One region of the Cobetia sp. 10Alg 146 genome, then DNA from elsewhere that is predicted to be linked to it. Evidence: predicted binding sites of a transcription regulator. Region 1 holds the regulator's gene; each other region holds the start of a gene.
The links. The regulator sigma-54, encoded in region 1, starts transcription at its own class of promoters, with help from an activator protein. The targets are predictions, from matches to a motif close to TGGCACNNNNNTTGCTNT.
Positions count from the first base shown of each region.

Region 2: glnT (type III glutamate--ammonia ligase) is a predicted target of sigma-54. The motif match lies at 4,674-4,691, and genes of this name have one in related genera.
Region 3: QD172_RS12790 (NCS1 family nucleobase:cation symporter-1) is a predicted target of sigma-54. The motif match lies at 4,798-4,815, and genes of this name have one in related genera.

Region 1 covers NZ_JARWKT010000002.1:568,303-578,120, forward strand. Annotated here, with positions in the region: gene QD172_RS05435 (KpsF/GutQ family sugar-phosphate isomerase) at 1-379, shown strand, start outside; gene QD172_RS05440 (HAD hydrolase family protein) at 506-1,075, shown strand; gene lptC (LPS export ABC transporter periplasmic protein LptC) at 1,075-1,758, shown strand; gene lptA (lipopolysaccharide transport periplasmic protein LptA) at 1,857-2,435, shown strand; gene lptB (LPS export ABC transporter ATP-binding protein) at 2,432-3,178, shown strand; gene QD172_RS05460 (RNA polymerase factor sigma-54) at 3,533-4,981, shown strand; gene raiA (ribosome-associated translation inhibitor RaiA) at 5,580-5,888, shown strand; gene QD172_RS05470 (PTS sugar transporter subunit IIA) at 5,898-6,368, shown strand; gene rapZ (RNase adapter RapZ) at 6,465-7,379, shown strand; gene QD172_RS05480 (HPr family phosphocarrier protein) at 7,366-7,635, shown strand; gene mgtE (magnesium transporter) at 7,800-9,155, shown strand; gene pmbA (metalloprotease PmbA) at 9,263-9,818, opposite strand, start outside.
Region 2 covers NZ_JARWKT010000004.1:177,018-186,835, reverse strand. Annotated here, with positions in the region: gene QD172_RS09100 (aspartate aminotransferase family protein) at 1-761, opposite strand, end outside; gene QD172_RS09095 (LysR family transcriptional regulator) at 912-1,898, shown strand; gene QD172_RS09090 (XRE family transcriptional regulator) at 1,974-2,684, opposite strand; gene QD172_RS09085 (aminomethyltransferase family protein) at 3,014-4,159, opposite strand; gene glnT (type III glutamate--ammonia ligase) at 4,846-6,180, shown strand; gene QD172_RS09075 (glutamine amidotransferase family protein) at 6,299-7,216, shown strand; gene QD172_RS09070 (protein glxC) at 7,216-7,902, shown strand; gene QD172_RS09065 (FMN-binding glutamate synthase family protein) at 7,917-9,257, shown strand.
Region 3 covers NZ_JARWKT010000006.1:258,074-267,891, forward strand. Annotated here, with positions in the region: gene preA (NAD-dependent dihydropyrimidine dehydrogenase subunit PreA) at 1-218, opposite strand, end outside; gene QD172_RS12775 (NAD(P)-dependent oxidoreductase) at 218-1,609, opposite strand; gene hydA (dihydropyrimidinase) at 1,809-3,251, opposite strand; gene QD172_RS12785 (nitrilase-related carbon-nitrogen hydrolase) at 3,334-4,236, opposite strand; gene QD172_RS12790 (NCS1 family nucleobase:cation symporter-1) at 5,054-6,532, shown strand; gene QD172_RS12795 (LysR family transcriptional regulator) at 6,658-7,551, opposite strand; gene QD172_RS12800 (S-(hydroxymethyl)glutathione dehydrogenase/class III alcohol dehydrogenase) at 7,791-8,900, shown strand; gene fghA (S-formylglutathione hydrolase) at 9,034-9,818, shown strand, end outside.

The DNA of each region.
Region 1 (9,818 bases):
GCGCGTCCAGGACGTCATGCATCAAGGCGATGCCCTGCCACGCGTGGCGCTGGGCAGCCCGCTGCGCGATGCGCTGCTCGAGATCACCCGCCAGGGCATGGGGTTCACCTGCGTGATCGACGAGGACGAGCATCTGGTCGGCGTCTATACCGATGGGGATCTGCGCCGCACCCTGGACCAGCACGGCGATCTGCGTGCGCTCAAGGTCGATGACGTCATGACGCGCGGTGGCAAGACCATCCGTTCCAGCATGCTGGCCGCCGAGGCGGTGCGCATCATGGAAGAAAACCGCATCAGCGTTCTGGTAGTCTGTGACGAGGATGAGCACCCGATCGGCGCCATCCACATGCACGGCCTGCTGGCCAGCGGCGTGATCTGAACTCCCCCGCGGGATTGCTGTCTCTGCACGACAGTCCCGTGAGTCTGGCGAGGGCAGCACGCAGCCGTTGGCGGTCGTCGCCTACAGGAATGCGTCACGCATGCACGGAATGCGAGGAGAAAGACCATGAATGACATCACTTCCCTGGCGGAGGACTACCCCCAGGACATCATCGACCGCTCACGTCGCGTGCGCCTGCTGGCGCTGGATGTGGACGGCGTGCTGACGGACAACCGGCTGCACTACGATGCCAATGGCGTGGAAACCAAGAGCTTCCATGTCCAGGATGGCCACGGCCTCAAGCTGATCCTGCGCAGCGGTATCCGGGTCGCCTTGATCACGGGTCGCAGCTCGCCGATGGTGGAACGTCGCGCCAAGGAGCTGGGTATCCAGGACGTCATTCAGGGCCGCGAGGACAAGCTGGTCGCGCTGACCAACCTGTGTCGCGAGCACGATATCGCGCTGGATGACGTGGCCTACTGCGGAGATGACCTGCCGGATCGCGAAGCCATCCGTCGCGTCGGTCTGGGGGTCAGCGTTCCCAACGCCATGCCCTATGTGATGAGTGAAGCCAATTGGGTGACCACGCGTCAGGGCGGTGATGGTGCCGTGCGCGAGATCTGTGATCTGCTGCTCAAGGCACAGGGCCACTGGGCCTCGGTGCTGGATACCTATCTGCAGGAGTCGCGCGCCTGATGCCACGTCTGCCCCGTCCCTCTCCGCGCCTGTGGCTGATGCTGCTGCTCCTGCTGGTCGGCGGCGTCATGGCCCTGATCGAGCAGCGCAACAGTCTGGAGTCGACAGTGGATGTCGACGCCAGCAGTGATGAGCCGGATTACTATCTCGAGGGGGCTGACATGACGCGCTTCGATGCGCGGGGAGTGTCGATCCAGTCGATGACCTCCCCGCACATCGAACACACGCCAGGCGATGACGTGACGCGTGCGCAGGCACCGAAGATCCGGACCAACGACAGCGAAGACCGTCGCTGGTACGCCACGGGTGACAGTGGCGTGTTGAGCGCCGGCGGCGACACCTTCACTCTCGAAGGCAATGCCCGACTGCGCCAGCCTTCGGATGCCTGGACACTGGACACCGACGTGCTGCATTACAGTCGTGAGCAGAACCGTGCCTGGAGTGACGTGCCGGTGGTGATCACCCAGAATGGTCAACGCGTCGAGAGTGACCGCTTCAGCGCTGACCTCTCTCAGGATTCCGCCCAGCTGGAAGGCCGCGTCCGCAGCACCCTGCAACCCGGCAAGGGCAAGAGCGATGCCGCTCGGGAAGCCGAGACTCTCGACACCGGCAATGACACCACCCGTGACGATGATGGCCGCGTCTCCAGCACCTTCGATGCCGCGCCGGCCCAGGATCAGTGAGCGCGCCCCTGCATGCGCCGAATCCTCTCTCCCCGATTTCCGCTTCACGATGGCCTGAGTGATCGTGAAGCCTTACCAGTTCTGCCAAGGAGCACTCCATGACTTCAACGACTCTCACGCCCTTGACGGTCTGGCGCCAGACACTCAGACCCGGTGTCATGGCCCTTGGCCTGGCACTTGGCATGACGACGCTTTCCCCGACCGCACTGGCGCTGGACAGCGATGCCAACCAGCCGATCAACATTGCCGCCGACTCACTGTCACTGGATGACAAGGCCGGCACGGCCACCTATACCGGTCGCGTGGAAATGCGCCAGGGCAGCATGAAGCTGGATGCCGCGCGCGTGGACATCAGTCGCGCCGACAGCGGCGAGATTTCCCTGGTCAAGGCCACCGGCCAGCGCGCCTACATGGAGCAGAAACCCGATACCGACGAGCGACTGGTCAAGGGCTGGGCGAATACCATTCGCTACCACGCGCTGGAGCGTCGGGTGGAACTGGTCGGCGATGCCCGTCTGGAGAAAGGCGACGACACCTTCGAAGGTGGCTACGTGGAATACTTCCTGGACAAGCGCCAGGTCAATGCCAGCAATGGCAGCGATGCCTCATCCTCCGAGGGGTCACGCGTCCACATGACCCTGACGCCACGTGGCGCCAATGCCAGCAAGGATCAATGAGCATGACTGCTGCCAGCCCACGTACTCTCAGCGCTCGTCATCTGGCCAAGGCCTACAAGGGTCGCAAGGTCGTCAAGGACATCTCGCTGGAAATCCGCCAGGGTGACATCGTAGGCCTGCTGGGCCCCAACGGGGCCGGCAAGACGACCTCGTTCTACATGATCGTCGGCCTCGTGCGCTCGGATGCCGGTAGCGTGACCATCGATGACCACGACCTGTCCGGCGCCGCCATGCATCAGCGGGCTCGCGCCGGCATCGGCTATCTGCCCCAGGAAGCCTCGATCTTCCGCAAGCTCTCGGTATCCGACAACATCATGGCGATCCTCGAGACGCGCAAGGACCTGGATCGCAACGGACGCAAGGCACGCCTGGAGGAGCTGCTCAACGAGTTCAGCATCACGCATATTCGTGACAGTGCCGGCATGAGCCTTTCCGGCGGGGAGCGCCGCCGCGTGGAGATCGCTCGCGCACTGGCCACCGAGCCAGACTTCGTGCTGCTCGATGAGCCGTTTGCCGGCGTGGACCCCATCTCGGTGGGCGAGATCAAGAGCATCGTGCGCCAGCTGCGTGACCGCGGCATCGGGGTGCTGATCACCGATCACAACGTGCGCGAGACACTCGACATCTGCGATACCGCCTACATCGTGGGCGATGGCCAGATCATCGCGCATGGCGACGCCGACACCATCCTCGCCAACCAGCAGGTGCGTGATGTCTACCTGGGCCATGAGTTCAAGCTCTAGCCCGAGAGTGCCGTCAGCCTGGTAAGAGCCGTCAGCCTGGTAAGAGCCGTCAGCCTGACGAGAGCCGTCCGACCTCTTCTGCTCTCACCAGCACCCTCCAGCACCCGCCACTTCCTGCTTCACTGTCGGGGCCTCGTTCCCCGCCCCCTCACGCAAGCGCCTCGACAGGCGCTTGCGTGATCTCCCCGTGAACCCTCCTGCTCTGCCACACCTCACTCGAATGCATGACGTCCATACCACCTTGGTGGCAACATGGCATGCAAGTTGCTTGAATATTCTCGACTGCCCCTTGTCAGTGCCCCGACCCACGGTATAGCGTAGATGCACGTTCCTTTGCCGTGAATGACAGACCCCATGAAACCCACCTTGCAGCTTCGACTCGGCACTTCCCTGACCATGACCCCGCAACTTCAGCAAGCGATCCAGCTGCTGCAGTTGTCGACGCTGGACCTGCGTCAGGAGATACAGCAGGCGCTTGAGTCAAACCCCATGCTGGAGCTTGACGAGGAATACGAGTCGCTGGATGTCGCGGAGACACAGGACAAGAGCGAGATCTCCACCTCCGAGACCAACAGCGAGATTCCTGAAGAATACCCTCTCGACAGTGACTGGTCGGACCTCTACCAGGATCACGCAGGCAGCCTGACCAGTTCCGGCAGCGGAAGCTCGAGCGAGGACGGGCCGGACTTCGATCGCAACACCAGTGTCGAAAGCCTGCAGGACCATCTGCGCTGGCAGCTGGCGATGACGGACCTCGATGCGCGTGAACGGCAGATGGCGGAGAGTCTGATCGATGCGGTGGATGGGGCCGGCTACCTGAGCATGAGCCTGGACGAACTGGTCGATGGCCTGCGAGGTCAGGGACTGCCCGGCCTCAAGGCGTCGGAACTCGAGCAGGTCCTGCTGCGCCTTCAGCAGTTCGATCCCACCGGTGTGTTCGCTCGAGACCTGCGCGAATGTCTGCTGCTTCAGCTGGCCCTGCTGCCGGACGATCTGCCGCTGCTGGCCCAGGCCCGCCGTCTGGTGCGGCAATTCCTCGAGGCACTGGGCAATGACGATCGCAAGCTGCTCAAGCGTCGCCTGAGCCTGGATGATGATGAGCTGGATCACGTCATTCGTCTGGTACGGGCGCTCGACCCGCGCCCGGCGTCCGCCTGGGGCGAGCCTGCCAGTGATTACGTCATCCCGGACCTGCTGGTCCGTCATACGCGTCACGGCTGGCAGGTCGAACTCAACCCGGAAGCGCTGCCCAAGCTGCGTATCCAGCCGGAATATGCCGCCCTCATCAAGCGGGCCGACAAGTCCGCGGACAACACCTTCCTCAAGGACAATCTTCAGGAAGCCCGCTGGCTGATGAAGAGCCTGTCCTCACGCAATGACACCCTGCTCAAGGTGGGCCGCGAGATCATGGCGCGCCAGATCGACTTCCTCGAGCAGGGGGAAGAAGGCATGAAGCCGCTGATCCTTGCCAACATCGCGGAAGTGGTCGAGATGCACGAATCCACCATCTCGCGGGTGACCACCCAGAAATATATCCACACCCCGAGAGGCGTGTTCGAACTCAAGTTCTTCTTCTCGAGTCAGGTGGGTGGCAGCGGCAACGGTGACGCGCACTCCAGCACCGCGATCCGTGCGCGCATTCGCAAGCTGATCTCGGAAGAACCGGCGCGCAAGCCATTGTCCGACTCACGCCTGGTGGATCTGCTGGCCAGTGATGGCATCGAGGTAGCGCGCCGGACGGTCGCCAAGTATCGCGAGGCCATGGGCATCCCCTCCTCCAGCGAGCGCAAGCGCTTGGCGTGAGTCTCGACAACGGATACCCGCAGGCCAGCGGGCTCCACACGTCGGAGCGCTGAAGCTCGCCCCCTTGCACCTGCCATCCTGGCATCATCTGCCAATCGGTCGTCTGAATACCGGTTGGCAATGCCTGTCCTTGCGACTGCGTGAGTGACTTCACGCCCCAATTGCCTATTTTTCCAGCCACTTTTCTCCAGAGTGCTTTCTTTTTCCCTCACATCCCACGGACAGATAGCCAGGGGTCGCCACCGACTCCTGCCACACGAACGTCGACGTAAATGCTGACATTGGCCACAAACGGCCGGTTTCTCGAGCCCCATTCCGTCCGTGATGCGAGGCGATGCTCATGAAGAACCTGCTGATATCCCTCGCTGGGTTGAAGACAAGCCTTGCCCCACGATGCAGCGCAGCGTTGATCTTTGTTCAAAGCTTGGGCATTGTCGGGGTAGACGCTCGGTACACCGGCACCGCCGCTCTCGCCAGCAGATGATCGCCACGAGACCATGGCCGGAGTCAGAAAGTGGCCGCGCGTTCAATCAGGGTTTGCTCGCAGTCAAAAAGGGTTACAATTCAAAGGCAACCCGCTGGATAAAGGAGCGTGTCCATGCAAGTGAATATCACCGGGCATCATGTGGAACTCACCGATCCTCTCCGCGATTATGTCAACGAGAAGCTCGCTCGCCTCGAACGGCATTACGACAACATCACCAATGTTCAGGTGACACTGTCGATCGAGAAGGAACGCCAACAGGCTGCCTGCACCCTGCACGCCGCTGGCGCCGACCTCCATGCCCTGGCAGAAGACCCCAACATGTACGCTGCCATCGACGCGCTCGCCGACAAGCTGGACCGCCAGCTGGTCAAACACAAGGAAAAGTCCCAGGCTCGCTCTCAGGGCACCGGGACCCGTTGACCTTCTGCCATGACACTTGATCAGATCCTTCCCCCCGAGCGCACGCTCTACGGCGTCCCCGGGGGGAGCAAGAAGCGGGTGCTGGAATTCTTCAGCACCTTCATTGCTCAGAACATTCCCAGCCTGGACAGCCAAGAAGTCTTCTCGCGCCTGATCGGGCGCGAGAGACTGGGTTCGACGGGCATCGGCCACGGCGTGGCCGTGCCACATGCACGCAGTCCACACTGCAAGACCCCCATCGCGGCGTTCATGAAGCTCGGTGACCCCATCGACTTTGACGCCATCGATGGCGAACCCATCGATCTGCTGTTCGTGCTGCTGGTCCCCGAGGAGGCAGATGACACCCATCTCACTCTGCTCGGCCAGGTGGCGGAACTGCTCAACTCGCCCACCAACCGGGCAGCATTGCGCCAGGCAGACAGTCAGCGAGCATTGTTCGATGCCCTGACCTCGGCCATCGCCGAATTGCCGGCGCGCTGAACCTGCAAGCCCGGACTCGCTCCGGGCTTGTCGCTGACTGGCCTCAGGCACCCTCCGCTTTCACCTCATGCTGACCTCGCCCTGGGAGAGCACTCCATGAAGATCGTGATCATCAGTGGTCGCTCCGGTTCCGGCAAATCGATTGCCCTCCAGGCGCTGGAAGACATTGGCTACTATGCCATCGACAATCTGCCCGGCATGCTGCTGGCACCATTGGTCGAGCAGCTGGAAAAGGACAGCCCCACCCGCCGGCGCATCGCGGTCTCCATTGACGCGCGCAACCTCCCCGATGCCCTGAGTCGCTTCCCCGAACTGCTCGACAGCGTTCGTCAGAGCGGCATGGATGTGCAGGTCGTCTACCTGACCACGGACTCCCGTGTCCTGCTCGAACGCTATTCCGCGACCCGCCGCCGTCATCCGCTGACCCGCGACAATGACCGCACGCTGGCCGAGGCCATCGAGATCGAGCAGCAGACACTGGCCCCGATTCGTCAGAAGGCGGATCTGGTCATCGACTCGACCAACCTCAGCGTGCATGACCTGCGCTCGCGCATCACCGAACAGGTCGCACAGCATAGCTCTCGTCATCTGACACTCACCTTCGAGTCCTTCGGCTTCAAGCATGGCGTGCCGACCGATGCCGACATGGTGTTCGATGCCCGCTGCCTGCCCAACCCCTACTGGGACATCAATCTGCGCAGCGATACCGGTCGTGATGACAGCGTGGCGGAATTCCTGCAGCGCTACCCGGACGTCAAGGCAATGCAGGATGACATCGCCGGCTGGCTGGAACGCTGGCTGCCCGCCTATCAGGCCAGCAATCGCAGCTACCTGACCGTTTCGGTGGGCTGTACCGGCGGCCAGCATCGCAGCGTCTATCTCTGCGAGCAGCTGGCCGAACATTTCGCCAAGCAGCTTCCGGAAGTGCGTCTACGCCACCGGGAGCTGGGGATCCATACGGCCCTAGCGATCAGCGATACCCGTCAGGAGTCACACGATGCCCAGTCGTGAACTGGTTCTGACCAACAAGCGCGGGCTGCATGCTCGCGCTGCCACCAAGCTGGTCAACTGCTGTGCGCCCTTCGAGGCCACGGTCATGGTCAGTCACGGTGAGCGACGCGCCAACGCGGCCAACGTCATGGCGCTGCTGATGCTGGCAGCCCCGTGTGGCACGGCGCTGATCATCGATGTCGAGGGCGAACAGGCAGATGAGGCCCTGTCTGCGATCGAGTCCCTGTTCGAGGCGCGCTTCGAAGAGGAAGAATGACGCCGCCGCACCCCGTCTGACATCCCCCGCCCGCCGGCTTTCTGCCACTTTTTCCGCGCTGATTGCCCTATCGATAAGAAACAGTGTTTTCTTTTGTCGACGCGCCCCCCTGCGCCAATGGTAGAATCAACGCTGTCCTTCATGTCGACAGGGGAAGCCGACAGATGAGCAAGACGTCACGCAAACTCAAGCCAAGACTTGATCGCCTGTCACAGGCACTGGAAAGTGGCGAGCTGGATCAGGCAAGGCGCATGCTGAATCGCGGCCTGGCACCGGTGGACGTGGCCCACTTGCTGGAATCCTCCCCCCCCAAGGAGCGCAACCTGCTCTGGGAGCTGGTCGACGCCGAACTTCAGGGCGATGTGCTCCAATACCTTGGCGAGGATATCCAGAGCGACTTCCTCAAGGACATGGATGCCGAGGACGTCCTGGCCGCCACCGAGAATCTGGAACCGGATGATGTCGCCGACATCCTCCAGCGGCTTCCGAATGCCGTGATTCTCGAAGTCCTCGACTCCATGGAGGCGCAGGAACGCCAGCGGGTCGAGACGGTGCTGTCCTATCCCGAGGACACTGCCGGCGGCTTGATGAACACGGACACCATCACCATCCGTCCGGACATCACCCTGGATGTCGTGTTGCGTTACATCCGCCGTCACGAGCGACTTCCCGATTCCACCGACACCCTGCTGGTCGTCTCGCGCCGCGATGAATTCATCGGCGCCCTGCCCATCAACCGCCTGCTGGTCTCTGACCCCGGTGTCACGGTGCGCGAGGTGATGGATACCGACAGCGTGGTGATTCCGGCATTGATGCCGGAGAGCGAGGTCGCCTCGCTGTTCGAGAAGCATGACCTGATCTCGGCGCCTGTCGTCGGCGGTGATGGCAATCTGCTCGGGCGCATCACCATCGATGACGTGGTCGACGTCATCCGCGGCGATGCCGAGCACCAGGTCATGTCGATGGCGGGGATGGACGAGGATGAAGATACCTTCTCCCCGGTGATGCGCACCTCCTGGCGTCGCGCCATCTGGCTTGGCATCAACCTGCTGACCGCCTTCATGGCGTCCGCCGTGATCGGGATGTTCGAGGGCACCATCCAGAAGATCACCGCGCTGGCGGTCCTGATGCCCATCGTCGCCAGCATGGGCGGCATTGCCGGCTCACAGGCACTGACGGTACTGATTCGCGGCATCGCACTGGGACACGTCAAGAGTGGCAACGTGCGCTGGCTTCTCAAGCGCGAAATCATCGTCGCGGGGCTCAATGGCCTGCTGTGGGCGGTGGTGGTCGCCGGGATCGCCATCGTCTGGTTCGGTGATGTCCAGCTGGGGGCCATCATCGGTGCCGCCATCATGATCAATCTGTTGATCGCGGCCGTGACCGGGACATTGCTGCCGATACTGCTCAAGAAGCTCAATATCGACCCGGCCCTCTCCGGCAGCGTGATCCTGACCACCGTGACCGACGTGATCGGCTTCATGGCCTTCCTGGGCCTGGCGACCTGGCTCTATCTGTAATACGCCTGATGGATTCCAGTGACTGCTCCAGAAAACAACACGGCCGCTCCCAAGGGAGCGGCCGTGTTGTTTTCTGGACTCTCGCGCAGAGACAGAAGCGTCAGCGATCAGCCTTCCACCTCATCGTCTTCACCTTCGGACATGCCGGCAACGGTCATGCCATCGATCAGCCAGCTGCCAGAGTGGATGCTGCCCCGGGTATCGACATCATCACCGACCGCCAGCAGATTGGCGGCCATGTCACGCAGATTGCCGGCGATCGTGAACTCCTCGACCGCGTGCTGGATCTCGCCATTCTCGACCCAGAAGCCCGAAGCGCCACGCGAGTAGTCACCGGTCACGCCGTTGACGCCCTGACCCATCAGCTCGGTCACCAGCACGCCGGTGCCCATCTGCTTGAGCATCTCGTCACGTGAGGTCAGCGGCGCGGTGATGCGCACGTTGCGCGCACCGCCCGCGTTGCCGGTGGTCTGCATGCCCAGACGACGAGCACTGTAGGCGCTCAGCATGTAACTCTGCACCTTGCCGTCGGCAAAGTAGACATTGTCACGCGTGGCGACACCGTCGTTGTCGAAGGCGGCACTCGACATGCCACCCACCTCACGCGGCTTCTCGCCGAGGGTGAACCAGTCAGGGAACAGCGGCTGACCCAGGCTGTCGCAC
Region 2 (9,818 bases), on a different contig from region 1:
TCGTGCTGGTCACACAGCTCGCGCAGTCGCTTGAGATAGCCCACAGGCGGCGGCAGCACGCCGGCGGAGCCTGCCATCGGCTCGACGATGACGGCCGCGATGTTGGAGGCATCATGCAGCGCGATCAGCTCCAGCAGCTCATCGGCGCGCTCGGCACCGGTCTGGGGCATGCCGGGGGTGAAGACATTTTCCTTGAGCAGGGTATGCGGTAGATGGTCAGCATCGACCCCCTGGCCATAGAGCGTGCGGTTGGCGCCGATGCCGCCGACGCTGAAGCCCCCGAAGTTGACGCCGTGATAGCCCTTGCTGCGACCGATCAGCTTGGTCTTGGTCGGCTTGCCTTTCTTGCGCCAGTAGGCGCGCGCGATCTTCAGTGAGGTATCGGCGCTTTCGGAACCTGATCCGGTGAAGAAGACGTGATCCAGCCCCTCGGGCATCAGTCCCGTGATGCGATGTGCCAGCTCGAAGGCCTTGGGGTGGCCGTACTGGAAGGATGGCGCGTAATCCAGCTCGCGCAGCTGTGCGCTGACCGCTTCGGCGATCTCCGGGCGGCAATGGCCGGCACCGCAGGTCCAGAGACCCGACAGGCCATCGAAGATCTGGCGTCCCCGAGAATCCGTGAAGTAGGCACCCTGCGCCTTGGTGATGATGCGTGGGTCCTGCTTGAACTGCCGATTGGCCGTGTAGGGCATCCAGTAGGCGTCAAGTTGTTCCTTGCTCAATCCTGCCTGGGCGGAAGGGGATGTGTCGAAGGCGGTCATGATGTCTCCCGAAGAGTGCTGTTGTTGTTGGATCTCGGCTCCTGTCTGGCTAGATTAGAAAGCCCTTTTGATAAGATAAATGCCGTTGTCTTTATCTTCAGGAAAGCATTTACTTAACTTTCCATGTCGTGGAACTCAGGAGGGCAGACCATGCGCAAGGACGGCATGAGAGGACAGCTTGGCGATGCCGATCTGCGCTTGCTGCGCATCTTTCGCAAGGTGGTGGAATGCGGCGGCTTCTCGGCGGCCGAGATCGAGCTCAACATCAGTCGCTCCGCCATCAGCATGGCGATGAGTGACCTGGAGACGCGGCTGGGCCTCAAGCTCTGCCAGCGGGGGCGCAGTGGTTTCGCGCTCACCAATGAGGGAAGAGACGTCCATGAAGCCGCGATGCAGATGCTGGCAGCGGCGGAAGGCTTTCGCACGCGCATCAACGGACTGCACGCCTGGCTCAAGGGCGAGCTGAACATCGGCATTACCGACAATCTGGTCACCATGCCGGAGATGCACATCACTCACGCCCTGAGCGCGCTCAAGAAGCACGGCCCGGAAGTGAAGATCAACATCCGCATGATCCCGCCCAATGAGATCGAGCGCGCCGTACTGGATGGGCGATTGCATACCGGCGTGATCCCGACGCTCAAGACGCTGCCGGGACTCGAGTATCGCTCGCTCTACGAGGAAACCTCCTGCCTTTACTGCGCGCGGGGCCATGTGCTGTTTCGCGAGCCCCGGGAAGGCGACACTCGCGCGCGCGGACGCCCGGTGGGGCAGGAGGAAATACGCCAGCATGATGCCGTGCTGCCTGCCTACGCGCAGACGCCCACGATCAAGGCGCTGCATGAGCCACTCAGGGCATCCGCCTCGGCGACCGACCGCGAGGGCATCGCCTTTCTGGTGCTCTCCGGGCGTTATCTCGGCTATCTGCCCACCCACTATGCCGAGCGCTGGGTGCGCGATGGCCAGATGCAGGCGCTCAGCCCGGTGGCCAACTCCTATGTCACCTATTACAGCGCCATCACGCGCAAGAGCCGTGCGCCCAATTTGGTGCTGGAGCGTTATCTGACCGAGCTGGACGCCCTGCGCCAGGCGACACCGACACGGAAAGCGCCATCTACCCAGGAGGGCCGGTCATGAACCACCATCAGGGGAAGTGGGCCATCCAGGGGCGGGGAGACTGTCGGGATCATCAGGCGCGGTGAAGCGGATGACCTATTCGTTGTCGTCGTAGTGAATGATCGACAGCAGCTGAATCGGGACCTCGTTCAACTTCTCGGGGCCATGCGGAACGCCGGCATCGAAGGCCAGGCTGTCACCGGGACCCATGTCATAGAACTTGTCACCATGACGGTAGGTGAGGTTACCGGAAAGCAGGTAGATGAATTCATGCCCGGCATGACAGAAGTTGGGGAAGACTTCGCTGGCATCATCCATGGTGATCAGGAAGGGTTCGTAGCGCTTCTTGGGGCCCTGCTTGTAGCTCAACAGTTGATAGGCATGGCCGACTTCGGTGCCGGTGCGTACCACCTGCATGCCTTGCCCGGCCTTGATGTGCTGGGCACCACGCCCATTGACATCGTAATCGCTGAACAGCTTCGAGATCGGCAGACTCAAGGCATTGCACAGCTTGTTTAGGGTATCGAGACTGGTGGATACCTGGGCGTTCTCCACCTTGCTGATCATGCCTTGACTGACACCGGCGATACGCGAGACGTCGGAAATCTTGTAGCCCTGCGAGACACGCTGCTGCTTGAGCGCGCGCGCGATGTGCTGCTCAAGTCCGAGACGCGTCTCGTCAGCTGCCGCCGTGATGGTGTCTTTCCTCTCTGACTGCGCAGCGGGGTCGGTCGCTAGTTCACGGGGCAGAGTGTCGGAGCTGTCCTGTTCCGACTTCTCGGAGGGAGCGGGGGATTTTCGCGGCATGATGACTCCTATAGCGGAGAGGGTGGCAATGGGAAGGGGATGGCCGGCGAGGACGCGGCATGCCCTTGTGAGGCATGCGGCGCATCGGCTCGCGAGCGGGGTATGGCGTGACATTACCAACTTTGCCGTCAACCCTCATCCTTGATGTCTGCCAAGGGGGCGGGAGTACCTTTCGAGAGTCCTTTTCAATCACCTGGCCTGGGTGTGAGGCAAGAGGCCTCCTCGACGTCACGTCGAGGAGGCCTCTTGCGTCTTGCGTTCGCAATGCGTCCTGACACTTCACCCGGTTATCACTGCAGGTCTTGCAGTGTCCGACATGGTGCGTGTGCTCAGCCGCGCGCCAGTCGCTTGGCCTTTTCCGGGTCATCGAAGGGCAGGGAATGGCTGATGGCCGAGAGGCTGGTCTCTCCGTCAGTGCCGGTCTTGAGGGTCAGCGGGGTGCCATGCTCGGCATAGCCGGGTTCGAGACGTGCCAGCGCCATGGAGCGATCGCTCAGGCGCGAGTACATGCCCTGAGTGATGACACCGACGCACTTGCCGTCGGCGTAGATCTTGTCACCGATCTGGGCGACGTCTTTCGAGTCCAGCAGCACGCCATAGACCTTGACGCGCTCCTTGCCCTGCAGCGCGAAGTGTTCGCTGGCGCCACGGAATTCGGTCTTGCCCGGCGAGACGGTGAAGTCCAGGCCCAGCTCCCACAGGGTATCGCCCACCGGCTGGTCGGGATACGGGTAGGTTTCGGAATTGTCCGCCGGGTAGAACAGCAGGTGGCTCTCGACCCGCAGCCAGTCAAGGGTGCCAAAGCTGCACGGCTTGATGCCCATGTCGGCCCCATCTTCGAGAATCTGTTCCCACAGAGAGGGAGCGTCCTTGGCCTTGCAGAAGATCTCGTAGCCACGCTCGCCGGTGTAGCCGGTGCGCGAGATCATCACGTGGTAGCCGAACAGCTGGGTCTGCAGATGGTGGAAGTAACGCAGCTCACGGATGCCCGGCACGTGACGCTCCAGAAAATCCACCGCGACCGGCCCCTGCAGTGACATGTCATGCATGTCGTCATCGAAGGTCAGGCTGACGGCGCGCCCCAGGGCACTCTTGGCCAGCATTTCATTCGCGGTGCCCGTGCCGTGCACCACGAGGTAGGAGTTCGGCGCCAGGCAATAGACGATGCAGTCGTCGACGAACTTGCCGGCCTCATTCAAGACGCTGGCATACACCGATTTGCCCGGATACAGCTTGGACATGTCCCGCGTGGTGACGTAATCCAGCACGGCCTGAGCGTGCGGGCCGTTGCAGTGGATCTTCTTGAGCCCCGAGACATCCATCAGACCGGCGCGGGTGCGAATGGTCTCGTGGTCATCGGCCGTGTCCGAGACGGCGTAATTCCAGGCAGTGCCCATGCCATTCCAGTCTTCCAGCTCCGCGCCCAGCTTGCGGTGTTGTTCGGCCAATGCCGAGATGCGCCATGAATTCGCCATGCGTCCCTTTCTCCTGTGAGTCGTGCTGCCTAGCGTAAGTGAGTGGTGCCGTAGTCCTGCTGGTGCTGGCGGAGATGGCGCGCAAGACGCGCATCCGCCGCAGGAAGTGTTGTTGTTCTGTTGCCTCTTCAGGCGCCTCTTCAGGCGCTTCACAAGGGCTTGTGCCTGCTGCTTGCCTTGCCTGATCGCATGAGCGTCGATTCTTGAAAGGAAAGAAACATTCCTCATGGTTAAGCAAGGGGCTTGCCAATTCCGTCAAAGGCCATGGCCACGGCAACCCTGGAGCGAGTCAGGCGGCGATTGGCAGCACGAATTCGGGCGTGAATATCAGCGCTTTGCGTCATGCTGGTGCGAAGAGGGAGCTCTGGGCACCGAAATGATGCCTATTTCGAGAAACGGGCAGGAATTTACTCAGGGTCACCTGGCGTTTTCTGTGGGGTAAAACGAGCTCGTAAAATAAATTCCCATGCAAAACAGGAGGTTGATGAAAAGTTCTGGGCGGCAGCTGGCGAAATGGCATGCTGTATGCTTTTCTTTGAGGGAAATAAAGTTGACCAGCAGGAATCACAAAAACTCGTTTCATCCGCTATCTTGGCGTGGCGTGTCACCACAAGGGGTCAGGTTTCCCGGGGTGGCAGACAGTGTCGAGGGAGATGGAACCCGGTCCGCTCTCAGAGGAAACCCAGATGTCACCCGAAAAGGCGCAACAGTTCATCAAGGATCACGACATTCGCTATCTGCTGGCGCAGTTCGTGGATATTCATGGCGCTGCCAAGACCAAGTCCGTGCCGGCCAATTGCCTGATGGATGTGGTCGAGAAGGGCGCCGGCTTTGCCGGCTTCGCCGTCAGTGGTCTCGGCATGTCGCCGGAGGGGCCGGACTTCATGGCGCGGGGGGATCTGGACTCGCTGTGCCTGGTGCCGTGGCAGCCGGGCTATGCGCGCATGGCCTGTGATGGCTACGTCAATGGGCAACCGTTCGCCAACGACAGCCGTGTGGTACTGCTCAAGCAGCTGGAGCGCTTGAAGGAGAAGGGCTGGACGCTCAATACTGGGCTGGAGCCGGAATTCTCGCTGTTCCGCCGGGGGGAAGCGGGTGAGTTGTTGCCGGTGGATGAGAGCGATACCCTCGCCAAGCCCTGCTACGACTACAAGGGCCTGTCACGTTCGCGTGAATTCCTCGAACGTCTGGTCGAATCGCTGCAGGCGGTGGACTTCGACGTCTATCAGATCGATCACGAGGACGCCAATGGCCAGTTCGAGATCAACTACACCTACAGCGATGCGCTGACCTCGGCAGACCGCTTCACCTTCGTGCGCATGGCTGCCGGCGAGATCGCCAATGATCTGGGCATGGTGTGCTCCTTCATGCCCAAGCCGCTGGCGGACCGCCCGGGCAATGGCATGCACTTCCACCTGTCCGTGTGTGATGACACCGGCCGCAACCTGTTCGGCGATGACTCCGACGCCCAGGGCATGGGCCTGTCACCGCTGGCGTACCACTTCCTCGGCGGACTGCTGGCACATGCCCCGGCGCTGTGTGCCTTTGCCGCGCCGACCGTCAATTCCTACAAGCGTCTGGTCGGCGGCGGCAGCACCAGCGGCGCGACCTGGGCGCCGGTCTTCATCGCCTACGGTGACAACAACCGCTCGGCCATGGTGCGTGTGCCCTACGGTCGCCTCGAGTTCCGCCTGCCGGACGCCGGCTGCAACCCCTATCTCGTGCACGCCGCCATCATCGCCGCGGGGCTGGATGGCGTGGCGCGCAAGCTGGATCCGGGCACGCCCCACAACATCAATCTCTACTCGCTGACCCCGAGCGAATGCGCCGAGAAGGGCATCGAGACGCTGCCGCAGAATCTCTCGCTGGCCATCGATGCGCTCGAGGCGGACAGCATTCTGCGCGAGAGCCTGGGCGAGGGGATCTGCGCCGAGTTCATGCGCCTCAAGCGCGAGGAATGGCGGGACTACAACGCCCAGGTCAGTGCCTGGGAAGTCCAGCGCTACGCCGAATTCTTCTGATCTCATCCGGCGGCGCTCGCGGATCTCGCGGGTCATGTCAGACGAGGGTCGCCACTGTCACCACCACGCTCAAGACACCAGGCAGGAGGACGCCTCCTGCCCGTGAGAGGACATCACCATGTGTGGAATCGTAGGGCTTTATCTCAAGAACCCGGCGCTGGAATCGCGCCTGGGGGAGCTGTTCGAGCCGATGTTGATCGCGATGACGGATCGCGGCCCGGACAGTGCTGGCTTCGCCATCTATGGCGACGAATTTGACGCTGGCATCAAGCTGACGCTGCAAAGCGATGGTGTCGATGAGGATTGGGACGCGATCGCCAAGGGCCTGGGCGAGCAGGTCGGCACGGTGGCGGACTGGTTCAGCAATGCCAGTGTCGCGGTATTCAAGATCGCCGGGGAAGAGAGTGCCGTGCGCAGCTGGCTTGCCGACAGCGCCCCGCAGATTCGCGTATTGAGCGTGGGGCAGAGCATCGAGATCCTCAAGGCGGTGGGCCTGCCGGCCCATATCGCCAGCCTCTATGGCCTCAAGGGCATGCAGGGCAGCCACATCATCGGTCATACCCGCATGGCGACCGAAAGCGCCGTCACCCTGCAGGGCAGCCACCCGTTCTCCACCGGGCGTGATCTGTGCCTGGTCCACAATGGCTCGCTGTCCAACCACAACTGGCTGCGCACCAAGCTCAGGCGTGAAGGCATCAGCTTCGAGACCGACAACGATTCCGAAGTCGCCGCCGGCTACCTGACCTGGCGTCTGGAGCAGGGCGACAGCCTGGAAGCGGCGATTACCGGTGCCCTGAAGGACCTGGATGGCTTCTTCACCTTCACCATTGGCACCCGTGATGGCTTCGCCGTGGTGCGGGATCCGATCGCCTGCAAGCCTGCCGTGATTGCCGAAACCGACGACTACGTGGCGATGGCCTCGGAATATCGTGCTCTGGCGAGTCTGCCGGGTATCAAGGACGCCCGTGTGTGGGAGCCGGAACCCGGCCGCCTGTACCTTTGGGAAAAAGACACCGCCCGTACGGAGGCTGCGTAATGATGAAGACTCACGATCTGGCCGTTGATGGGCTGCGCGCTCTGAACCAGGCCCTGCACGATGCCGACCTCCTCAAGGAGGCGCGCGAATGGCGAGTGGTCAACTCCGACGGCGCTCACAACATCGCCTGCGGTATCAATGACGATATCAGTGTCGATATCGATGGCCACGCGGGCTACTACTGCGCGGGCATGAATCAGAAGGCCAGCATCACCATCCACGGCAATACCGGGGTGGGTGTGGCGGAAAACATGATGTCCGGCTGTGTGCGGGTCAAGGGCGATGCCTCCCAGGCTGCGGGCGCGACCGCCCACGGCGGGCTGCTGGTCATCGAAGGCAACGCCTCGGCGCGTTGCGGTATCTCGATGAAGGGTGTCGATATCGTCGTCAAGGGCAACATCGGCGCGATGAGTGCCTTCATGGGACAGGCAGGACGCATGGTGGTATGCGGTGATGCTGGCGAAGGTCTCGGTGATTCGCTCTATGAAGCGCGACTCTACGTGAAGGGCACGGTCGCATCGCTGGGCGCGGACTGCATCGCCAAGGACATGCGTGCCGAGCACCTGGAAGAACTGGCGGAGCTGCTGGCGAGTGCCGGAATCGATGAAGACCCGGCCAGCTTCACGCGCTACGGATCTGCGCGTCAGCTCTATCACTTCAAGGTCGACAACGCCTCAGCCTACTGATCAGGATGCCCAACATGACCGACGAGACTCAAACACAGCCCTACAACCCGGCACTGCGCGAATCCGCGACCTTCGGCCGCGATGTCATCCATGAGATCCAGCGCGCGGCAGAGACGGGTATCTACGATATCCGTGGCTGGGGCGCCAAGCGCAAGGTGCCGCATTTCGACGACCTGCTGTTCCTCGGCGCCAGCATGTCGCGCTACCCGCTGGAAGGCTATCGCGAGAAGTGCGAGACCGAAGTCGTGCTTGGCACGCGCCATGCCAAGAAGCCGGTGGTGATCAGCACGCCGGTGACCATCGCCGGCATGAGCTTCGGTGCCCTGTCCGCCCAGGCCAAGGAAGCGCTGGGGCGTGGTGCCTCGGAAATCGGCACCTCCACCACCACCGGCGATGGCGGCATGACCCCGGAAGAGCGCGGCCAGTCCTCGCGCCTCGTCTATCAGTACCTGCCGTCGCGCTACGGCATGAACCCGGATGACCTGCGCAAGGCCGATGCCATCGAAGTCGTGCTCGGGCAGGGCGCCAAGCCCGGTGGTGGCGGCATGCTGCTGGGGCAGAAGATTTCCGAGCGAGTCGCGGGCATGCGCACGCTGCCGCAGGGCATCGATCAGCGCAGCGCCTGCCGCCACCCGGACTGGACCGGCCCGGATGACCTGGCGATCAAGATTGCCGAGCTGCGCGAGATTACCGACTGGCAGGTGCCGATCTACGTCAAGATCGGTGCGACCCGTACCTACTATGACGTCAAGCTGGCGGTGAAGGCGGGCGCGGATGTCATCGTGCTGGATGGCATGCAGGGCGGCACCGCCGCCACCCAGGATGTCTTCATCGAGCATGTCGGCATTCCGACCATGGCCGCCATCCCGCAGGCCACTCAGGCACTGCAGGAAATGGGCCTGCATCGTGAAGTGCAGCTGATCGTCTCCGGCGGGATTCGCAACGGTGCCGATGTCGCCAAGGCCATCGCGCTGGGTGCTGACGCCGTGGCCATCGGTACCGCCGCCTTGATCGCGCTGGGCGACAACCATCCGCGTTACGCCGAGGAGTATCAGAAGCTGGGGTCCGCCGCCGGTTTCTATGATGACTTCCAGGATGGCAAGTGCCCGGCCGGTATCTCCACCCAGGACCCGGAGCTGAGCCAGCGACTGGACCCGGTCGCGGCCGGCAAGCGTCTGGCCAACTACCTGCGCGTGCTGACGCTGGAAGCCCAGACCCTGGCACGTGCCTGTGGCAAGTCACACCTGCATCATCTGGAACCGGAAGATCTGGTCGCCCTGAATGTGGAAGCGGCCGCCATGGCACGTGTTCCGTTGGCGGGCACCAACTGGGTGCCGGGACAGGGCGGTTACTGATGGCACGATCTCTATCGTGCGTGTGCCATTGCGCATGAGAGCGATCGTGCATGGCTGCCATTGCGCATGATTGTCATGGCAAAGCTGCGAAGCCTTTTGTCAGCAAGATCGCCGCAATGTTGTCCAGGCAAAATGTCGCAATGACAAGAACTCTGCTCCGCTTGATGTAGAAAAATATGACCTGACGATATTGAGTTATCAAAGCGCCTCACCCTTCGGTGAGGCGCTTTCTTTGGTGGTGAGTACAATCAAGGAAAAAGGCCAATATCATGCAAGCGAAAGTACATCAGAATGCTGGCGGTGGAGAAGCGCGTAGTGTCGTGTCGATTGTGAGATCGTAATTCTCCCAAGATAAATTTTTCCATTCTTTCAGCATCTTGAAGACATTCAATGAGAAATATGTCAGGCGTAGCGATTGGCTTATGAGGTGAGGTTGGGTCAGGGCAATAATGGTGAATGCAAGCCGATATTCATGAGCTTTGTGTTCTGTTTTGGTGCGTGAATACCTCTATTGATTGTTCATATGTGAAATGGGGTTTTCAGACGATTTTGCCGGGCATG
Region 3 (9,818 bases), on a different contig from region 1:
ACGCCTCCCCAGCCGGCCTCGAAGGCGCGTACCACGTTGTAGGCCTTGTCGGTGGGCGGGGCGCTGGCCAGCCAGAAGGGGTTGGGGGCACGGATGCCGGCGAAGTTGACCGACAGATCGGCCTTGTAGCTGGCGACGTGATCGTCAGCCGCTGCAGAACTTGAACCAGAGCCTGCCGGACGCGCGTTGTCATCATTGAGCGGGGTATGAATGGTCATCAGGCGGCCTCCACCTTGAGCATCAGATCGTGATGGATGGCCTCGGCGGCCAGCTTGCCGTGGGCGACGGCTTGAACGGTGAGATCCTGTCCGCGAGCGATGCAGTCACCGCCGGCATAGACGCCCGGCAGACTGGTGCGCAGCATCTCGTCCACCTCTATCTTCGCCCCCTCGCGGGCCAGCCCCGCGGCATGCGCATCGCTCAGGCTCGCGTCATCGAAGCCCTGGCCGATGGCGGTGAAGACCCCATCGCAGGCCAGCGTGAAGGTCTCGCCGGTATCGACGAGTCGGCCATCCTCGACCCGCGTGCGCGCGAACTGCATCGCACTGAGCGCGGCGTCACCACCATCCTCACTGTCGCTTGCCATACCGATGGCCAGCGGGCGCGCCCAGGTGTGGATCATCACGCCATTGGCACGCGCGATTTCCTGCTCGTGATGGGTGGCGGACATCTGCTCCTCGCCACGCCGATAGACCAGGTCCACCGTCTGTGCGCCGAGGCGCCTGGCCTGCACGGCGATGTCGATGGCGGTGTTGCCGGCGCCGATCACCACCGCGTGCCTCGGCACTGCCAGCGCGTTCAGTTCGCCGCTCTGACGCAGCACCTTGATGAAGTCGGTGGCCGCCATCAGGCCGCTGGCATCCTCGCCGGTCAGGCCGAGAGCATGGCTGGTGCCAAGGCCCAGGCCCAGGAAGACGCTGTCGAACTCGCGTGTCAGGGAGGCCAGCGCCAGATTGTCGCCGAGGCGCTGGCCGTGGCGGATCTCGATGCCGCCGATCTCGAGCAGGAATTCGACTTCGCGGGCGGCGAAGTCATCGGTCAGCTTGTAGCGGGCGATGCCGTATTCATTGAGGCCACCGGCTTTCTCCTCGGCCTCGAAGATCACCACGTCGTGGCCGAAACGCGCCAGGCGGTGGGCGCAGGAAAGCCCGGCAGGCCCGGCACCGACCACGGCGATGCGCCGGCCGGTGCTGGCTGCCCGCGTGAACGGGTGGGCCTCGAACTGGGCGTTGTCCAGCGCATGGCGCTGCAGCAGGCCGATCAGCACCGGCTGGCACTCATCGCCCTGATTGCGCACGCAGGACTGTTCGCAGAGGATCTCGGTGGGGCAGACGCGGGCGCAGCTGCCGCCGAGGATATTGGCATCGAGAATCTCGCTGGCGGCGCCTTCGAGATTGTCATCGTGGATACGGCGGATGAAGGTCGGGATGTCGATGCTGGTCGGGCAGGCCTTGATGCAGGGCGCGTCATAGCAGTACAGGCAACGCGAACTCTCGATGAAGGCCTGACGCTTGGTGAGCGCCGGATGCAGATCAGTGAAGCGCGCACTCAGCGCCTCTTCCGCGAGTCCGGACGGGGCCCAGTGGGAAGGAGTGGAGGATGTCGTCACGGTGTGGCTCCTGCCCGCGCTCAGGCGCGGGGTCGTTGTTGTTGGTCTTGCAGGCGAGTCAGGTAGCGCTTCTTGATTGGCAACGCCTTGATTGGCAGCGCTTCGGGACCGGCAGCGCGTCAGGTGCGCTGCCAGGCCGTCGTTCAGTCGTGTTGTTCAGTCGTGCCGGTCTTGTCTTGTTCGAGTCGTTCGTCGGCCGTCAGCTGCGATCCACGGCGGTGACGACATTGCTCTCGGCGCGGGCCTTGAGCTGGTCGAAGACGCTGGGGTAGGGCGGGCGTTCGACGTACTGGCCGTGACCGCGCTTGGCATGCAGCTCGCCATCGCGCCATGCCCAGTCGCCGCGGCTGATGGTGTGACGCGGGATACCCTTGACGGTGCGGCCTTCGAAGATGTTGAAGTCGATGTTCTGGTGGTGGGTCTTCGCCGAGATGGTGCGTTCGGCGTTGGGGTCCCAGACCACGATGTCGGCGTCGCTGCCGACCCGGATCGCGCCCTTGCGCGGGTACAGATTGAAGATCTTGGCGGCGTTGGTGGAGGTCAGGCCGACGAAGTCCTCGGCGGAGAAGCGCCCGGTGTTGACGCCCTCGTGCCATAGCATCGCCATGCGATCCTCGACCCCGGCGGTGCCGTTGGGAATCTTCGAGAAGTCGTCCTTGCCCATCTCCTTCTGCTCGGCGCAGAAGCAGCAGTGATCGGTGGCGGTGGTCTGCAGGTCACCGGACTGGATGCCGCCCCACAGCGCCTGACGATGTTCCAGCGAGCGGAACGGCGGGCTCATCACGTGGCCTGCCGCGAATTCCCAGCTCTTGTTCTGATAGACCGCTTCATCGATCAGCAGATGGCCTGCCAGCACCTCGCCGTAGACCGGCTGACCGTGCTCGCGGGCGTAGCGGATCTCCTCCAGCGCGTCGGCGGTGGAGACGTGCACCAGATACACCGGCGTGCCCAGGGTGCCGGCGATGCGGATGGCGCGGCTGGCGGCTTCGCCCTCGACCTGCGGCGGACGCGACAGCGGATGTGCCTCGGGCCCGGTGATGCCATCGGCCAGCAGCTTCTGCTGCAGGTGGTAGACCAGCTCGCCGTTCTCGGCATGCACGGTGGGAATCGCGCCCAGCTCCAGACAGCGCGCGAAGCTCGAGACGAGGGTGTCGTCCGGCGCCATGATGGCGTTCTTGTAGGCCATGAAGTGCTTGAAGCTGTTGACCCCGTAATCGGAGACCAGCGTCTGCATGTCCTGGCTGACGCTCTCGTCCCACCAGGTGACGGCGACGTGGAAGCTGTAGTCGCAGCACGACTTCTCGGCCCACTCGCGCCAGGTGTGATAGGCCTCCATCAGCGGTTGCTGGGGGGAGGGAATCACGAAATCGATGATCATGGTGGTACCGCCGGCCAGCGCCGCGGCGGTGCCGCTCTGGAAATCCTCGCTGGCCACGGTGCCCATGAAGGGCAGCTGCATGTGGGTGTGCGGGTCGATGCCGCCGGGCATCACCAGACAGCCGCTGGCGTCGATCACCTCGCAGTCGTCCGGTACGTCCAGGTCGGTGCCGATGGCGGTGATGGTCTCGCCGTCACACAGCACATCGGCGGTGTAGCGCTCTTCGTGGGTCTGGATGCTGCCGCCCTTGATCAGGATTGCCATGAATCTCTCCCGGCCGCATCGCGCGGCCTTGTCCGGCATTGAGTGTCAGGTCGTGTTGTCGTTGTCGTTATCGTGCTGGCCGTCATTCACCATCGGTGAGGCGGGTATAGGCGTCCGGACGGCGGTCACGGAAGAACTGCCAGTTGTTGCGCACCTCGCGCACCATCGCCATGTCGAGGTCGTGGATCAACAGCTCGTCCTCGGTGGCACTGGCCTGGGCTTCGATCTGGCCGCGTGGATTCACGAAGTAGGAGGAACCGTAGAACTCGCCGATATCCCAGGGTTGTTCATGGCCGACACGGTTGATGGCGGCGATGTAGCAGCCATTGGCGGCGGCGGAGGCGGGCTGTTCCAGCTCCCACAGATACTGGGAGAGGCCCGCGACGGTGGCGGAGGGATTGAAGATGATCTCGGCGCCATTGAGCGCCAATGCGCGCCAGCCTTCCGGGAAGTGGCGGTCGTAGCAGATGTAGACGCCGATGCGCCCGTAGGCGGTGTCGAAGACCGGCCAGTCGGACTTGCCAGGCTTGAAGAAGAACTTCTCCCAGAAGCCCGCCACTTGCGGGATGTGGGTCTTGTGATACTTGCCCAGATAGCTGCCGTCGGCATCGATGACGGCGGCGGTGTTGTAGTACACCCCCGGCTGCACTTCCTCGTAGATGGGCACGATGATCACCATCTGATGCTTCTTCGCGTACTGCTGCATCAGGGTGACGGTGGGGCCGTCGGGCACGCGCTCGGCGGCGGCATACCACTTGGCATCCTGGCTCGGGCAGAAATAGGGCTGATTGAAGACTTCCTGGAAGCACAGGATCTTGACGCCTGCCTCACCGGCCTGGTCGATCAGCGGCAGGTGGGCCTCGTTCATGGCATCGCGGATCTGTGCGGGCTCGAGGTCGGTGGAGACGTTGAGTCCCATCTGGATGACGGCGCAGCGCAGCTTGCCGGCATCCTCGGTATAGGAGATGCGGGAGTCGTTCGACATGTCATCCTCATCGGGCGGCTTGGCGCCGGTTGTTGTTGTCTTCAATGAGTGCTGGTGGGCAGAGCGGGTGAACCGGGATGGCGCGAAATGGACCTTGGAAAATCATGCCGCCTGTCCGGAAAGTCTGCATGCCGGCGGCAGGTATCGTGGGTCAGGGAAGGTCCGATGCAAATCCTGTCTCGCCAGTCAGCTTAATGAACATTAGACAGTGTTCCCGCGTTCGGCAAGACGAAGTGTCAAATAAAGTCTTGTAGATTTATCTTGTTGTTATAAAAGGATTTTCGGTAAAGATTTCGCATGAATTCACCATTGTGGTGCCAGGAGAATCAGCGTGGTTCACGCGATTTTCAAAGGAAAACTCAATGCACATCAGTGGCTTGTGACCGTCTGTATGGGCCCTGTGCAAGACCGCCTTGCACCAGCTTGGAACCTGACCATACTGACAATTGGCGCGAACACGGCGTGTCGCCACCTGACGGGCATCAGACGGTCAAACCCGCGCCATTGCCTCTCAAGTTGTCTTGCGGGACAGGTTTGATTTGACGGCAATAATGCCGCCATCGGCATGCGATTTGCCCATGAAAGGTACCGCTTCATGTGGATGGGTAATTCGAGCATCCCTTGGCTGAAACAGGGTGGAAAAGTGAATCAGGAGGGTGAAGGAAGGGACGGATCTTCAAAGACGGCAAGACGCGCCACAGAGCGCAAAGGCAGGACAAGCGACGTGCATCACCCTCAACAATAACAACAGCTGAACAGGTGAGGACTCATGGCCCCGACACAGACTCGCTCGCACATGGTGCGCAGCAATGAGGAAATGATCGAGCTGGTGGTGGCGCAGGACGTCGCCCGCAGCCCGCGCTACAACGAGGATATCGCGCCGACCAGGAGTGCCGAGCGCACCTGGTCGCGCTGGAACATCGCCGCGCTGTGGGTCGGCATGTCGATCTGCGTACCCACCTATACCTTGGGCGGCGTGCTCACTGCCTACTTCGGGCTGAGTGTCGGCGAGGCGCTGATCACGATTCTGGTCGCCAATCTGGTGGTACTGATTCCGCTGACGCTGAACGCCTTCCCCGGCACGCGTTTCGGGATTCCCTTTCCGGTAGTGCTGCGTTCATCGTTCGGGATCATCGGCTCCAACGTGCCGTGCATGATTCGGGCGGTGGTCGCCTGTGGCTGGTTCGGTATCCAGACGATGTTCGGCGGCCTGGCGATTCACCTGCTGCTCTCGAGCCTCTCGGCGGACTGGAAGGCGCTGGGCGGGGTGGGCGAGGTCATCGGCTTCTTCATCTTCTGGGCGCTCAACCTGTTCGTGGTGATTCGCGGCGCGGAATCCATCAAGTGGCTGGAGACGCTCTCCGCGCCCTTGCTGCTGGCGGTGGGGGTCGGCCTGATGGTGTGGGCGCTGCCGCACACCTCGATCAGCGAACTGCTGGCCCAGCCACCGAATCGTCCCGAAGGCGATGGCGTGGCCAGCTACTTCATGGCGGGCCTGACCGCGATGGTCGGCTTCTGGGCGACGCTGTCGCTGAACATCCCGGACTTCAGCCGTTACGCGAAGAGCCAGAAGGACCAGATCGTCGGTCAGATCATCGGCCTGCCGCTGACGATGTTCTTCTTCGCGGCGCTCGGCGTGGTGCTGACGGCCGCTTCCAGCTCGCTGGTGGGGGAGACCATCTCCGACCCGGTCAACCTGATCGGTCGCATCGACAGCCCCGGCTGGGTCGCCATCGCCATGGTGCTGATCATCATCGCGACGCTCTCCACCAACACCGCCGCCAACATCGTCTCGCCGACCAATGATTTCCAGAACATCGCGCCGAAATTCATCAACCAGACGCGCGGCGTGCTGCTCACCGGGCTGGTCGGGGTGCTGCTGATGGGCTTCGAGCTGATCAAGAAGATGGGCTGGATCGTCTCCGACGTGAGCCTCGAGAGCCTCTATTCCAACTGGCTGTTGGGCTATTCGAGTCTGCTGGGGCCGATCGCGGGGATCATGATCGTCGACTACTTCGTGATCCGTCGTCAGTCCTTCGATCTGCCGGCGCTCTATCTGGATGGCAGCACCTACCCGGCCTTCAATCCAGCGGGCTTCATCGCCTTCTTCGTGCCGGTGGGGCTGACGGTGATCAGCTTCTCGCAGCCCGGGCTTTCCTGGTTCTACGACTACGGCTGGTTCACCGGCTCGCTGCTGGGGGCGCTGGTCTACTTCGTGGCCAGCAAGCTGCTGGTCAAGGCACCGCAGGTGCACCTGCCGGAGGCGATACCGGGTGGCGGCGCACAGCGTGCCTGACGCCGCTGGCGGATAGCTCGCAACGCAACGTCACGTGCAACGACAGACGGGCTGCCCATCGGCAGCCCGTCTGTCGTCGTGGCAAGGGGAAGTGACGGCCGGTTGAGGCCTTCGCGCCCTGGCCGTCAGCCCACCAGGCCGGGGATGCCGCCCTCGAAGCGCTCGACCATGAAGTCGACGAACTGGCGCACCTTGGGCGAGAGATGGCGGTGGCGGGGATAGACGATCCACACCCCGGTATCGCGCACCTGATATTCATCCAGCACCGAGATCAGCTGGCCACTGGCCAGGTGAGGCGCGACGTAATAGTCGGGAATCTGGGCAAGCCCGAGGCCCTTGAGCGTGGCGTCCAGCAGTGCCGGCCCGGAATTGGCCTGCCAGCTGCCGGAGATGCGCACCTCGCGTCGCTGGCCCTCGACCTCGAACAGCCATTCACGCTTGGAGCCCGCCAGGCAGCGGTGGCTGGAGAGCTCCGCCAGCGTGTGCGGGCGCGGCGCACGCTGAAAGTAGTCGTGCGAGGCGACGACATACTCCTGTCGGTCCACCAGTCGCCGCGCGATCAGCGAGGAGTCCTTGAGCACGCCCATGCGAATGGCGACATCGAAGCCCTCGTCGATCAATTCCACCGGACGATTGGTGAAGTGCATCTGCACCTCCAGCTGCGGGTGCATCAGCTGGAAGTCGTTGACCAGTGGCGCGACGTAACGCTCACCGAAGGTGGTGGCGCTGGTCAGCTTGAGCACGCCGCTGGGACGGGCGTGGAAGTCGCCGATGGCCTGTTCGGCGGCGCGGAAGCCATCGAAGAGGTGATGGCAGTGCTCGTAATACACCTGTCCGGCATCGGTGAGACGCGTCTGACGGGTCGTGCGATAGAGCAACTGGGTATCAAGCTGGGCTTCCAACTGGCTGATCAGGCGACTGACATGTGAGCTGGAGACCCCGAGATGACGGGCGGCACCGGAAAACGAGCCGATTCTGACGACTTCCACAAAGGCTTCGATGCGGTCCCAACGCTGCATGCCCGCTCCTCATCATTGTTGTTGAGTGACAATAATCATCTGAGTGCTGACGGCTTAATCCCGCCAAGGTCACTGCGTAGACTGTGTTGCATACTGATGGCACCGCACGCGTTGCGGCAATGCATTGCTCCTTGCCTGTCCCCCCGGGTGAACCCCTTGTGAGCAAGGGGTCACCGGCAGGCTCGCCGGGAGAATGCCACGGATCAGTCTACCGCCATTGTTGCTCCGAGGAGATATTAATGAAATCACGTGCTGCGATTGCGCTGGAAGCCGGCAAGCCGCTGGAGCTGGTCGAGATCGATGTCGAAGGACCGAAGGCCGGTGAGGTGCTGGTACGCATCGTCAATACCGCCGTCTGCCACACCGATGCCTACACCCTGTCCGGCGCAGACCCCGAAGGCCTGTTCCCGTCCGTACTGGGCCATGAAGGCGCGGGTATCGTCGAGGAAGTGGGCGAGGGCGTCACCGGTCTGGTGCCGGGCGACCACGTCATCCCGCTCTATACCGCCGAATGCGGCAAGTGCAAGTTCTGCCTCTCCGGCAAGACCAACCTGTGCAGCGCCGTGCGCGCCACCCAGGGCCGTGGCCTGATGCCGGATGGCACCTCGCGCTTCTCGCTGGACGGCAAGATGCTGCACCACTACATGGGCACGTCTACCTTCTCCGAGTACACCGTGGTGCCGGAAGTCTCGCTGGCCAAGGTGTCCAAGGAAGCGCCGCTGGACAAGATCTGCCTGCTGGGCTGTGGCGTCACCACCGGTATCGGCGCGGTGATGAATACCGCCAAGGTCGAGCCGGGTGCCACCGTGGCCATCTTCGGTCTCGGCGCCATCGGTCTGGCCGCCATCCAGGGCGCGGTGATGGCCAAGGCGTCGCGCATCATCGCCATCGACATCAATGAGGACAAGTTCGATCTGGCCCGCAAGTTCGGCGCCACCGACTTCGTCAACCCGAGCAAGCTGTCCGTGCCGGTCCAGGAAGCCATCGTCGACATGACCGACGGCGGCGTCGACTACTCCTTCGAGTGCATCGGCAACGTCAAGGTCATGCGTGCCGCGCTCGAGTGCGCGCACAAGGGCTGGGGCGAATCCATCATCATCGGCGTCGCCGGTGCCGGTGAAGAGATCGCCACCCGTCCCTTCCAGCTGGTGACCGGGCGCGTCTGGAAAGGCTCCGCCTTCGGTGGCGTCAAGGGCCGTACCGAGCTTCCGGGCTACGTCGAGCGCTACATGGATGGCGCGATCAACCTCGACGACTTCGTCACCCACCAGATGCCGTTCGAGAAGATCAACGAGGCCTTCGACCTGCTGCATGAAGGCAAGTCGATCCGTACCGTGCTGAGCTTCTGATCCGCGAGCGATCTTTGGCTGAAACGCCTCCGGGCCGGGCAGGCAAGCGTGATGCCTGGGCGGGCTCGGAGCGTGAAACGGCGTCGGCTTGCCGACGCCGTCTTCATGAGGCGATATCACAAGGGAGAGCATGATGACCGCGACCGAACAACTCGAGCTGGTCAGCGCCAACAAGGTGCATGGTGGCTGGCTCAAGCGTTACCGTCACCGCAGCGGCAGTCTGGATTGCGACATGGTGTTCGCCATCTATCTGCCGCCGCAGGCCGAACAGGGCCCGGTGCCGATGCTGTGGTGGCTGTCGGGGCTGACCTGCACCGACGAGAACTTCATGCAGAAGGCCGGCGCGCAGCGCAAGGCAGCCGAGCTGGGCATCGCCCTGATCTGCCCGGATACCAGCCCGCGTGGCGTGGACCTGCCCGGCGAAGACGAGAGCTATGACTTCGGCAGCGGTGCCGGCTTCTACGTCAATGCCACCCGCGAGCCGTGGGCGCGCCATTACCGCATGTACGACTACGTCACCGAGGAGTTGCCGGCGCTCGTCAAGCGTCACTTCCCGGTGGATGGCGAACGCGAGTCCATCTCCGGTCACTCCATGGGCGGCCACGGCGCGCTGATCTGCGCGCTGAAGAATCCGGGGCGCTATCGCTCGGTCTCCGCCTTCGCGCCGATCGCCAATCCGATGGCCTGCCCGTGGGGCGAGAAGGCCTTCAGCGGCTATCTCGGCGATGACCGCACCCAGTGGGCGCAGTGGGATACCTGCGAGCTGGTCAAGCAGGCGGGCAACAGCGGTGCCGCGCGTCAGGAGCTGTTCGTCGAGCAGGGCGAGAATGACCAGTTCCTGGAAGAGCAGCTCAAGCCGGAGCGTCTGGAGGCGGTCTGCGCCGAGCAGGACCACCCGCTGATCCTGCGTCGCCAGCC